Regions from separate parts of the Pseudomonas sp. TWP3-1 genome, predicted to be linked through region 2. Evidence: predicted binding sites of a transcription regulator. Region 2 holds the regulator's gene; the other holds the start of a gene.

Region 1 (5,092 bases), on a different contig from region 2:
TTTGTGTGCCATCCAGAATTGCGCAACCAGGCTGAAACCGGTCAGCGCGGCGTCGAGCCACGGCTGCGCAGCGTCGGTCCAGTGGGCCATGGCTGCGCCGAGCGCCAGACTGCCGACGGCACCGATAGCCAGGCCTTTGACAATCGACTGGGGGGCGAGTCGGCTCACCTGGCGCCCGTCATGCATCGAGCCGGCGCGGGTCCATTGCCACCAGCCGTAGACCTGCAGCGCGGCATAGATGACCTGCAACAACATGTCCGAATACAGCTTCACCTCAAAGAACACCCAGCTGTAAAGCAGCACCATGACCAGCCCGATCGGCCAGCACCAAGGATTCTGTTTGACCGTCAGCCAGACCGCGATCACCCCGAGGGCGGCAGCAAACAGTTCAAGCCCGGACATGCGAGATCCTTGGAGGAAATGGAGGAGGGCGCGGATTGTACCGAAAAACCTGCGGAGGTCAGCATTCCACGCCATAACTGTGGTTTGCCACAAATCCTGTGGGAGCTGCGGTGCGACGATTCGACTTGCCAGCGATTGCGTCGGCATAGCCAGCATTTTTGGTGAATGACACACCGCAATCGCTGGCAAGCCAGCTCCCACAGGGGAGAGAAATTACACGCGGAACTGGCGCAGGAGGCTGTTCAACTGTTCGCTCAACTGGCCCAACCGCGCACTGGCCACGCTCGACTGCTTCGCGGCCAGCGCCGTGCTGTGCGACAGTCCGGCAGCCTGAGTAACGTTCTGGTTGATGTCTTCAACCACATGCGCCTGTTGCAGCGTGGCACTGGCAATCGAAGCGTTCAGACCGTTGAGGTTACGCAGCGCCTGACCAATTGCACTCAGGCTCGCACCGGCCAGCCCCGCCTGTTCGATGGTCAGTTGCGAGGCCTTGCTGCTGTCGCCGATCACCTTCACAGCCGCTTCCGAGTGATTCTGCAAACGTTCGATCATCGTCTGGATTTCAGCGGTCGATTTCTGCGTACGCTGCGCCAGCAAACGCACCTCGTCAGCCACCACCGCAAAACCGCGACCTTGTTCACCGGCCCGCGCGGCTTCGATCGCCGCGTTGAGCGCCAGAAGGTTGGTCTGTTCGGCAATCGAACGGATCACTTCCAGCACACTGCCGATCTGCGTGCTCTCGGCCGCCAGCGTGCGAATCACTTCCACCGCTTGGTCGATAGTCCCCGAGAGCTTGTCGATCTGTTGCAGGCTGCCGTCGATATTGATCTGGCCCTGCTGCGCCTGTGCCTCGGCGTCGCGCATTTCGCTGGCGGCGTGTTCGGCGTTTTTCGCCACGTCCTGCACGCCGTAGGTGACTTCGTTGATGGCGGTGGCCACCAGTTCCATCTGCTGCGACTGTTGCTGGCTGCGCTGTTGCGCTTGAGTCGCATCGTTGCCCAGTTCGCTGGACGACTGGCCGAGTGCGCTGGCGGATTTCTGCAAGTCGCCGATGACCCCGCGCAACTTGGCGGTGAAGGCATTGAAGTGATGCGCCAGTTGCGTGACTTCGTCCTGGCCGTGGGTGTCGAGACTGCGCGTCAGGTCGCTTTCACCACTGGCGATGTTGGCCATGGCGTTTACGGTTTCCTGCAACGGGCGCACGATACTGCGCGCAATCAGGACCACCAGCAGCACCATGATCAGCGCAATCACCAGGCCCGCGACTGACGCTTTGATCACCTGGCCCTGGAACTCGGCCTGTACGTCATCGACATACACTCCGGAACCGAGGACCCAACCCCACGGCTCGAACAGTTTCACGTAAGAAGTCTTGGCTACAGGCTCACTGGCGCCGGGCTTCGGCCAACGGTAGTCGACCATCCCAGCGCCCTTGGCCTTGGCGATCGCGACCATTTCGTTGAACACCGCAAAGCCGTCCGGATCGCGGATCGCCGAGAGGTTCTGGCCTTCAAGTTTCGGATTGGTCGGGTGCATGACCATCACGGGCGTGAGGTCGTTGATCCAGAAATAGTCGTTCTGGTCATAGCGCAAGCCGCGAATGGCGGTCAGCGCCTGTTTCTGCGCGGCTTCACGGGTCAGGCTGCCGGCGGTTTCCAGGCCCTGGTAATAGTTCAGCAAACCGCTGACCGTCTGCACCACGTGCTGGGTTTTCTGGGCTTTGGCGTGATAGAGGTCGTCGTGGATCTGCTTGAGCATCAACACGCCCAAGGTCAACAACATCACCACGGCCACAATCAAGATGAGCCACAAGCGTCGGCTGATCGACACACTGCGCAAGCTGTTCATAACGCTGTCACTCCGATTTCTTTTTCTTGTAATAACTCACCGCCAGCATCCAACCACGTTTTGTGTGACCGGGCATACGCGACTCAAGTCGTACAGCGCACCAGCGCTAATACGGCGTGTCTGTTAGGATTTCGGCCCCGCGCGGAAAAACCTGAGTCGAGATTGATTTTTCACGCAATTTTGACTGTTTTGCAGCGATCCTCTGCGCCGGGAAAACGCTACAGAAACAGCCAGCTACGCTGGACGCAGTGCACAGTTGGAAAAATATTATCGGGGCATGCCAGCGGGTATCGCTTCTTGGGGGATTGATGGATCTTTGGACGGCCTTGCAGGCACTGATTCTTGGAGTTGTAGAGGGGCTGACGGAGTTTTTGCCCATTTCCAGTACCGGACACCAGATCATCGTTGCCGACTTGCTCAACTTCGGTGGCGAGCGGGCCATGGCGTTCAACATCATTATTCAGCTCGGCGCGATCCTCGCGGTGGTCTGGGAGTTTCGCCGCAAGATTCTCGATGTGGTCGTCGGTTTGCCGACTCAGCCGAGTGCACGCAAGTTCACCGCCAACCTGCTGATCGCGTTTCTACCGGCGGTGGTGTTGGGGGTGATCTTTGCCGACCTGATCCACGAATACCTGTTCAACCCGATCACCGTGGCTGCAGCGCTGGTGATCGGCGGCATCATCATGTTGTGGGCCGAACAGCGCCAGCACGAGGTACACGCTGAAACTGTCGACGAAATTCACTGGACCGACGCCTTGAAGATCGGCTTCGCCCAATGCCTGGCGATGATTCCCGGCACCTCGCGCTCCGGCTCGACGATTATTGGCGGTCTGTTGTTTGGCTTGTCACGCAAGACCGCCACCGAGTTTTCGTTCTTCCTCGCCATGCCAACCATGGTTGGCGCGGCGGTGTACTCGGGATACAAGTATCGCGACCTGTTCGTGCCGGCGGATTTTCCGGTGTTCGCGATTGGCTTCGTCACAGCGTTTATCTTCGCGATGATCGCGGTACGCGGTTTGCTCAAGTTCATCGCCAGCCACAGTTATGCGGCGTTTGCCTGGTACCGAATCGTGTTTGGTCTGGTGATTCTGGCGACCTGGCAGTTTGGCTGGGTTGACTGGTCGGCAGCCAAGCCATGAATGATGCCCGCTCACGCCGCCCGGATCAGCGTTCATCGGGGAGCAACATTCAGTACCTGAAGTTGAAACTGCTGGTGTTGCTGATCGTCTGCGCGTTGCCACTGTTTGGCGCCGCGTCGATGTGGCTGGACGGGATCTCGCGGGTAGCGCTGACGGCCTATGCGGTGGTCAGCGTGCTGGCGGTTTTGCTGTATTGGGCGGACAAACACAAGGCCCGTACTGGCGCTTGGCGCATCCCGGAAAATGTCCTGCACGCAGTGGAACTGGCCGGCGGCTGGCCCGGCGCATTGATCGCCCAGCAAGTGTTCCGGCACAAGACGCGCAAGGTGTCGTTTCAGATTCTGTTCTGGCTGATCGTGGTGTTGCATCAGGTGTTCTGGATTGATCAGTTGTTCATCGGTTCGACGCTTTCGGCGATGTTCTAAAGCAGCAGTCCGACCTGAGTTTTCTTCGGCAGTTTGCCCACCACCAGTTGATGCGAACGTTGCAACAGCCCTTGCAGTTCCTCGGCGCCCAGCGGGTAGGGCGGGTGCATGATGATCCACTGCGCCCGCGCCAGATACGGCGCCGGGTGAATGCCCGGACGGTCGCAATGGCCGAGAAACAAATCCTTGTCGACCTTGAATGCCAGTGAATCGCCGCGCAGCCCCTGCAAGGCGAACATCTTGTTGCCGGCAATTGAAAACACCCGCACGCCGCCCCATTTGTAATCCTCGCGTGCGCCGGGCAATGCCAGGCAGAAGTCGGCAACATCCGTTTCGCTCATCTTTGCTTTTTTCATAGCAGCCGCTCCCCGCAGGCATTGAACGATTCGACCAAGTGGTCGATCCACGCGCGCACCGCTGGCATCACCCCGCGCCGATGCGGATACACCGCTTGCAGCCAGCCACCGGGCAATGACCACTCGGGCAACAAGCGTATCAGTGTGCCGTTGTCGAGTTCCGCTTCGCAAAACATCATCGGCAGCAACGTGAACCCTTGGCCGGCGAGGACGCAAGCTTTGCGCACCACAAAATCGTCGATGCCTAGTCGGGCTTCCAACGCCAGATCGCAGCTTTTGGCGTTCTGATCGATCAGGCGCACATGCACCAGGCGATCAGGTTCCAGCGCGCCGAGCACCGGCAGACTTTTCAGATCCTGCGGATGATTGATTTGTGCATCCTGAATAAACGAGGGGCTGGCGACCACCACCATTTGTGCCTGACGCAACCGCCGGGTGACCAGCATCGGGTCTTCATCGCCGTGTTCGCGCACGCGCAGCGCGACGTCGATACCTTCGTTGATCAGGTCCACCCGGCGATTGAGCAGGATGACCTCAAGCTGCACCTGCGGGAATTTGTCGAGGAAACTGCTGATCACCAACGGCAACATCTCATGCGCCAGCCCGGTCGGGCACGACACGCGCAAGCGTCCACGCGGTTCGCTGGACATACTCGCCACCGCTTCATCGGCCATTTCCGCTTCCAGCAACATCGCCTGGCAATGGCGCAGATAACGTTCGCCGACCGCCGTCAGTTTCAATTGCCGGGTCGTGCGTTGCAGCAAACGGGCGCCGAGGCGCTCTTCGAGTTCGGCAATTCGCCGTGACAGCCGCGACTTGGGGATACCGAGCAAGCGGCCGGCGGCAGCGAATCCACCGGCCTCGACCACTTTGGCGAAATAGTAGAGATCATTGAGGTCTTGCATGGGGAAATCCAACTGTT
Region 2 (5,092 bases):
GTCCGGCCCGTTGTCGCGCGATCTGCTGGCGCTGACCACCGAAATTGAAGAACCCCGTCAGGCCTGGCGCATGTTGCTCGCGCACCTGGCGCGGATGATCGCCACCCCGGAAGTCGAGCCACTGGAAGAGGGCGGCGTGATTGCCATGGTCGGCCCTGCCGGCATGGGCAAGACCACCACCCTGGCCAAACTCGCCGCACGCTACGTGCTCAAGTACGGCGCGCAGAACATCGCGCTGGTGAGCATGGACAGTTTCCGCATCGGCGCGCAGGAGCAGCTCAAGACCTTGGGTCGCATCCTCAACGTCTCGGTGACTCACGTCGACCCGGGCCAATCGCTGGTGCAGGCGCTGGATCCACTGCTGCGCAAACGCGTGGTGCTGATCGATACCGCCGGCCTGCAAGCCAGCGATCCGGCACTGCGCATGCAGCTCGAAAGTCTGGCCGGGCGTGGCATTCGCTCAAAAAATTATCTGGTATTGGCAACCACCAGCCAGAAACAGGTTCTAACCGCCGCTTATCACAGTTACAAGCGTTGCGGGCTTGCCGGCTGCATCCTGACTAAACTGGATGAAACGGCCAGCCTTGGCGAAGTGTTGAGCCTGGCGATCAGTCATGAATTGCCGGTCGCGTACCTGACCGACGGCCCACGGATTCCGGATGATTTGCATCTGCCGCGCCGTCATCAATTGGTCAGTCGCGCCGTCAGCGTGCAAATGCAGGAAGAACCCAGCGAAGAAGCCATGGCCGACATGTTCGCTGATATCTACCACAGTCCGACCAAGCAGGTTGGCTGAGGTAATGAACAGTTTTTGTACCTACATCGGTGGTCTGCCACGCATTGTTCCGGTTGTGAACGCGCAGCCAGTAATGTGGCCTCCGTCTATGCAAGACAAGGTAAAGAAATAACATGGGCAGCATGCATCCCGTACAGGTGATCGCGGTGACCGGCGGCAAAGGTGGCGTCGGCAAGACTAACGTTTCAGTGAACTTGTCCCTGGCGCTGGCAGAACTTGGCCGTCGGGTCATGCTGCTGGACGCTGACCTGGGGCTGGCGAACGTCGACGTTCTGCTGGGCCTCACGCCCAAACGCACGTTGGCCGACGTGATCGAAGGCCGCTGCGAGCTGCGCGACGTGTTGTTGCAAGGCCCCGGCGGGATTCGCATCGTGCCGGCCGCCTCCGGCACTCAGAGCATGGTGCACCTGAGCCCGGCGCAACATGCCGGTCTGATTCAGGCATTCAGCGACATCGGCGACAATCTCGACGTACTGGTGATCGACACCGCTGCGGGTATTGGTGACTCGGTAGTCAGTTTCGTGCGCGCAGCGCAGGAAGTGTTGCTGGTGGTCTGCGACGAGCCGACTTCGATCACTGACGCCTACGCGCTGATCAAGTTGCTCAACCGCGATTACGGCATGAACCGCTTCCGCGTCCTCGCCAACATGGCGCAGAGCCCGCAGGAAGGGCGCAATCTGTTCGCCAAGTTGACCAAGGTCACGGATCGCTTTCTCGATGTCGCCCTACAATACGTCGGCGCCGTGCCTTACGACGAAAGTGTGCGTAAAGCGGTGCAGAAGCAGCGTGCGGTCTATGAAGCCTTCCCGCGTTCCAAGTGCGCGCTGGCGTTCAAGGCAATCGCACAGAAGGTCGATACCTGGCCGCTGCCGGCCAACCCGCGTGGGCATCTGGAATTTTTCGTCGAGCGCCTCGTGCAGCAAACGGCAGGGCCTGTTCTATGACCGCCAGCGGTATGAATTTCTACAAGAAGTCGGCACGTGACGCGCAGTACGAGTTGATCGAGCGTTACGCGCCACTGGTCAAACGCATCGCCTACCACTTGCTGGCACGCTTGCCGGCCAGTGTGCAGGTCGAAGATCTGATTCAGGCCGGGATGATCGGTCTGCTGGAAGTCTCGACCAAATACGACGCCAGCAAAGGCGCCAGTTTCGAAACGTACGCGGGCATCCGGATCCGCGGCGCCATGCTCGATGAAGTGCGCAAAGGGGACTGGGCTCCACGCTCGGTTCACCGCAATACCCGTATGGTCAGCGACGCAATTCGCTCGATTGAAGCTAAAACCGGCCGTGACGCTAAAGATCACGAAGTTGCGGCCGAACTCCAATTGAGTCTCGACGATTATTACGGGATTTTGAACGATACCTTGGGCAGCCGCCTGTTCAGTTTCGACGACCTGCTACAGGACGGCGAACATGAAGGGCTGCACGAGGACGGCGCGAGTGCTCATCTTGAGCCGTCGCGCGATCTGGAAGATGAGCGCTTCCAGGCCGCGCTGGCGGACGCGATTGCCAATTTGCCGGAGCGTGAGCGACTGGTGTTGGCGCTGTACTACGACGAAGAGCTGAACCTCAAGGAAATCGGTGAAGTCCTTGGCGTCAGCGAATCGCGGGTCAGCCAGTTACACAGCCAGTGCGCGGCCCGTTTGCGGGGGCGTTTGGGGGAGTGGCGAGCGCGCTGAAGACAGTGTGGGGACACTGTAGAGGAGGCTGGTGCGGTGGTGAACGGCACCGGTCTTGCTCTGTTGTGCTCCAGACAGTCATCGAGTGCTTTGCCGGAATGATTGAAATGGCGCGTCCAGGTGCTGGGCGCGTTTAAGACTGCTTGGAGGTCGAATTGAACAAAGACATGAAAATCCTCATCGTTGATGACTTCTCAACGATGCGGCGGATCATCAAAAACCTGTTGCGTGACCTTGGGTTCACCAACACGGTCGAGGCTGACGATGGCATCACCGCCATTCCGGTTCTCAACAGCGGCAGCATCGACTTTCTGGTAACAGACTGGAACATGCCGGGCATGACCGGTATCGACCTGCTGCGCCACGTGCGCGCCGATGAAAAACTCAAGCACTTGCCAGTGCTGATGGTGACCGCTGAAGCCAAGCGCGAACAGATCATCGAAGCAGCCCAGGCCGGTGTTAACGGCTATGTGGTGAAACCCTTCACGGCCCAGGCGTTGAAAGACAAGATCGAGAAGATTTTCGAACGCATCGGTTGAGAAACTGCGCCACGGGGGAGCTATGGACAACAACGAATCTTCACAGGGCGATTTTGAATCGACCCTGAAAAAACACGCGGTCGAATTGGTCGAAAGCCTTGAAAAGGGCAAGTTCGGCGACGCTGTGCAACTGATCCATGAGCTCAATCAGACCCGTGACCGTGGCCTGTACCAGGAAGTTGGCAAGCTCACACGTGAACTGCACAGTGCGATCGTCAATTTCCAGATTGACCCGAACATGCCGCAGGCCGAGGAAGTGTCGCAAATCACCGACGCAACCGAGCGTCTGGGCTATGTGGTCAAGCTCACTGAAGCCGCGGCCAACCGCACCATGGATCTGGTGGAAAGCGCCACCCCGCTGGTCAACGGCCTGGCTGATGAAGCCCAGAGCCTGAGCGCCGACTGGGGCCGCTTCATGCGTCGCGAAGTCGGGGCTGAAGAGTTCCGCGAGCTGGCGCGTCGGGTTGACGGTTTTCTGGCACGCAGCGGCACGGACAACCGTGCGGTGTCGAGCAACCTCAACGACATTCTGCTGGCTCAGGATTACCAGGACCTGACCGGTCAGGTGATCAAGCGCGTGACCCAACTGGTCACCGAAGTCGAAAGCAATCTGCTCAAACTCGTACTCATGGCCAGTCAGGTTGACCGCTTTGCGGGCATCGAACATGACCGTGCGGCGATGCTCGCTGAAAAAGATCCACAAAAACATCTCTCGCAGGGTGAAGGTCCGCAGATTCATGCCGATAAACGAGAAGACGTTGTGTCCGGTCAGGACGATGTGGACGATTTGTTATCCAGCCTCGGATTCTAGAGTTTTTGAATTTTAGGTTTTTTGGGTTTTTAGACCTGTAGGAGCACCCCATTAATGAGCTTCGGCGCCGATGAAGAGATCCTTCAGGATTTCCTGGTTGAGGCCGGCGAGATTCTTGAGCAGCTGTCAGAACAATTGGTCGAGCTGGAAAGCCGCCCGGATGATGCTGATCTGCTCAACGCAATTTTTCGCGGTTTTCACACTGTAAAAGGGGGCGCCGGCTTCCTTCAGCTCAATGAGCTGGTGGAGTGCTGTCACATCGCCGAAAACGTGTTCGACATCCTGCGCAAGGGTGAGCGTCGCGTTGATGCAGAGCTGATGGACGTTGTGCTTGAAGCACTGGACGCGGTGAACGGCATGTTCACCGAAGTGCGCGAGCGCAGCCCGATTACTGCTGCAACACCTGAACTGCTGGCCGCCCTCGCGCGTCTGGCGGAACCGCAATCGGCTGACGCCGTAGCGGTTGAAGAAGTGGTGGAAGCGCCGGTCGCCGAGAGCGAATCGGGTGACATCACCGATAACGAATTTGAGCAGTTGCTGGACTCGCTGAACGCCGTCAAGGCCGAAGCGGAAGCCCCGGCACCTGCGCCTGCGCCTGCTGCAACTGCGGCGGCCAGCGATGAAATCACCGATGCCGAGTTCGAGTCGTTGCTCGATCAACTGCACGGCAAAGGCCAGTTCGCGGTGGACGCTGTAGCTCCTGCGGCGGCGGCTCCTGCGGCGCCTGCTGCACCGGCCAAAGGCGACAACTCGGACATCACCGACGACGAATTCGAAGCGTTGCTCGATCAGTTGCACGGCAAAGGCAACTTTGCCGTTGATGCGCTGGAATCGGCGATTGCCTCGGTGCCTGCGCAAGCAGTCCCGACGGCGGCCGCTGCGGGCAGCGATCTGATCAGCGATCACGAGTTCGAATCGCTGCTCGACGAACTGCACGGCAAAGGCAAGTTCACTGAAGTCGGCACCGCGTCCGCTGGCAGCACGTCTGCCGTCGCCACGCCTGCCGCCAAGGCCCCGGCCGCTGCGCCGAAGCCTGTCGCCAAAGCGCCTGAGCCGAAAGCCGAAACGCCAAAACCGGCCGCCGCTGCTGCACCGGCTCCGGCCCGTGCTGCGGCTGCTGCACCGCCACCGGAAAAACCGGCGAGCGAAGCCGAGACCACCGTGCGGGTCGACACTGCACGCCTCGACGAAATCATGAACATGGTCGGCGAGCTGGTGCTGGTGCGTAACCGTCTGGTGCGCCTGGGTCTGAACAGCGGCGACGA

What was found. Region 2 encodes FliA, which starts transcription of late flagellar genes. Its sites were predicted from a motif close to CTAAAGTTTNNNNNNNNNNNGCCGNTAA; they were not measured.
Region 1: the regulator FliA is predicted to act here: its motif matches at 2,379-2,406, upstream of ACP7BN_RS00795 (methyl-accepting chemotaxis protein).

Annotation. Positions count from the first base shown of each region.
Region 1 covers NZ_JAFCUQ010000001.1:177,507-182,598, reverse strand. The annotation lists gene pnuC (nicotinamide riboside transporter PnuC) at 1-402, opposite strand, end outside; gene ACP7BN_RS00795 (methyl-accepting chemotaxis protein) at 616-2,250, opposite strand; gene ACP7BN_RS00790 (undecaprenyl-diphosphate phosphatase) at 2,559-3,389, shown strand; gene ACP7BN_RS00785 (DUF1294 domain-containing protein) at 3,386-3,814, shown strand; gene ACP7BN_RS00780 (MmcQ/YjbR family DNA-binding protein) at 3,811-4,170, opposite strand; gene ACP7BN_RS00775 (LysR substrate-binding domain-containing protein) at 4,167-5,075, opposite strand.
Region 2 covers NZ_JAFCUQ010000009.1:136,380-141,471, forward strand. The annotation lists gene flhF (flagellar biosynthesis protein FlhF) at 1-796, shown strand, start outside; gene fleN (flagellar synthesis regulator FleN) at 910-1,740, shown strand; gene fliA (RNA polymerase sigma factor FliA) at 1,737-2,477, shown strand; gene ACP7BN_RS14660 (chemotaxis response regulator CheY) at 2,645-3,016, shown strand; gene ACP7BN_RS14665 (protein phosphatase CheZ) at 3,039-3,827, shown strand; gene ACP7BN_RS14670 (chemotaxis protein CheA) at 3,882-5,092, shown strand, end outside.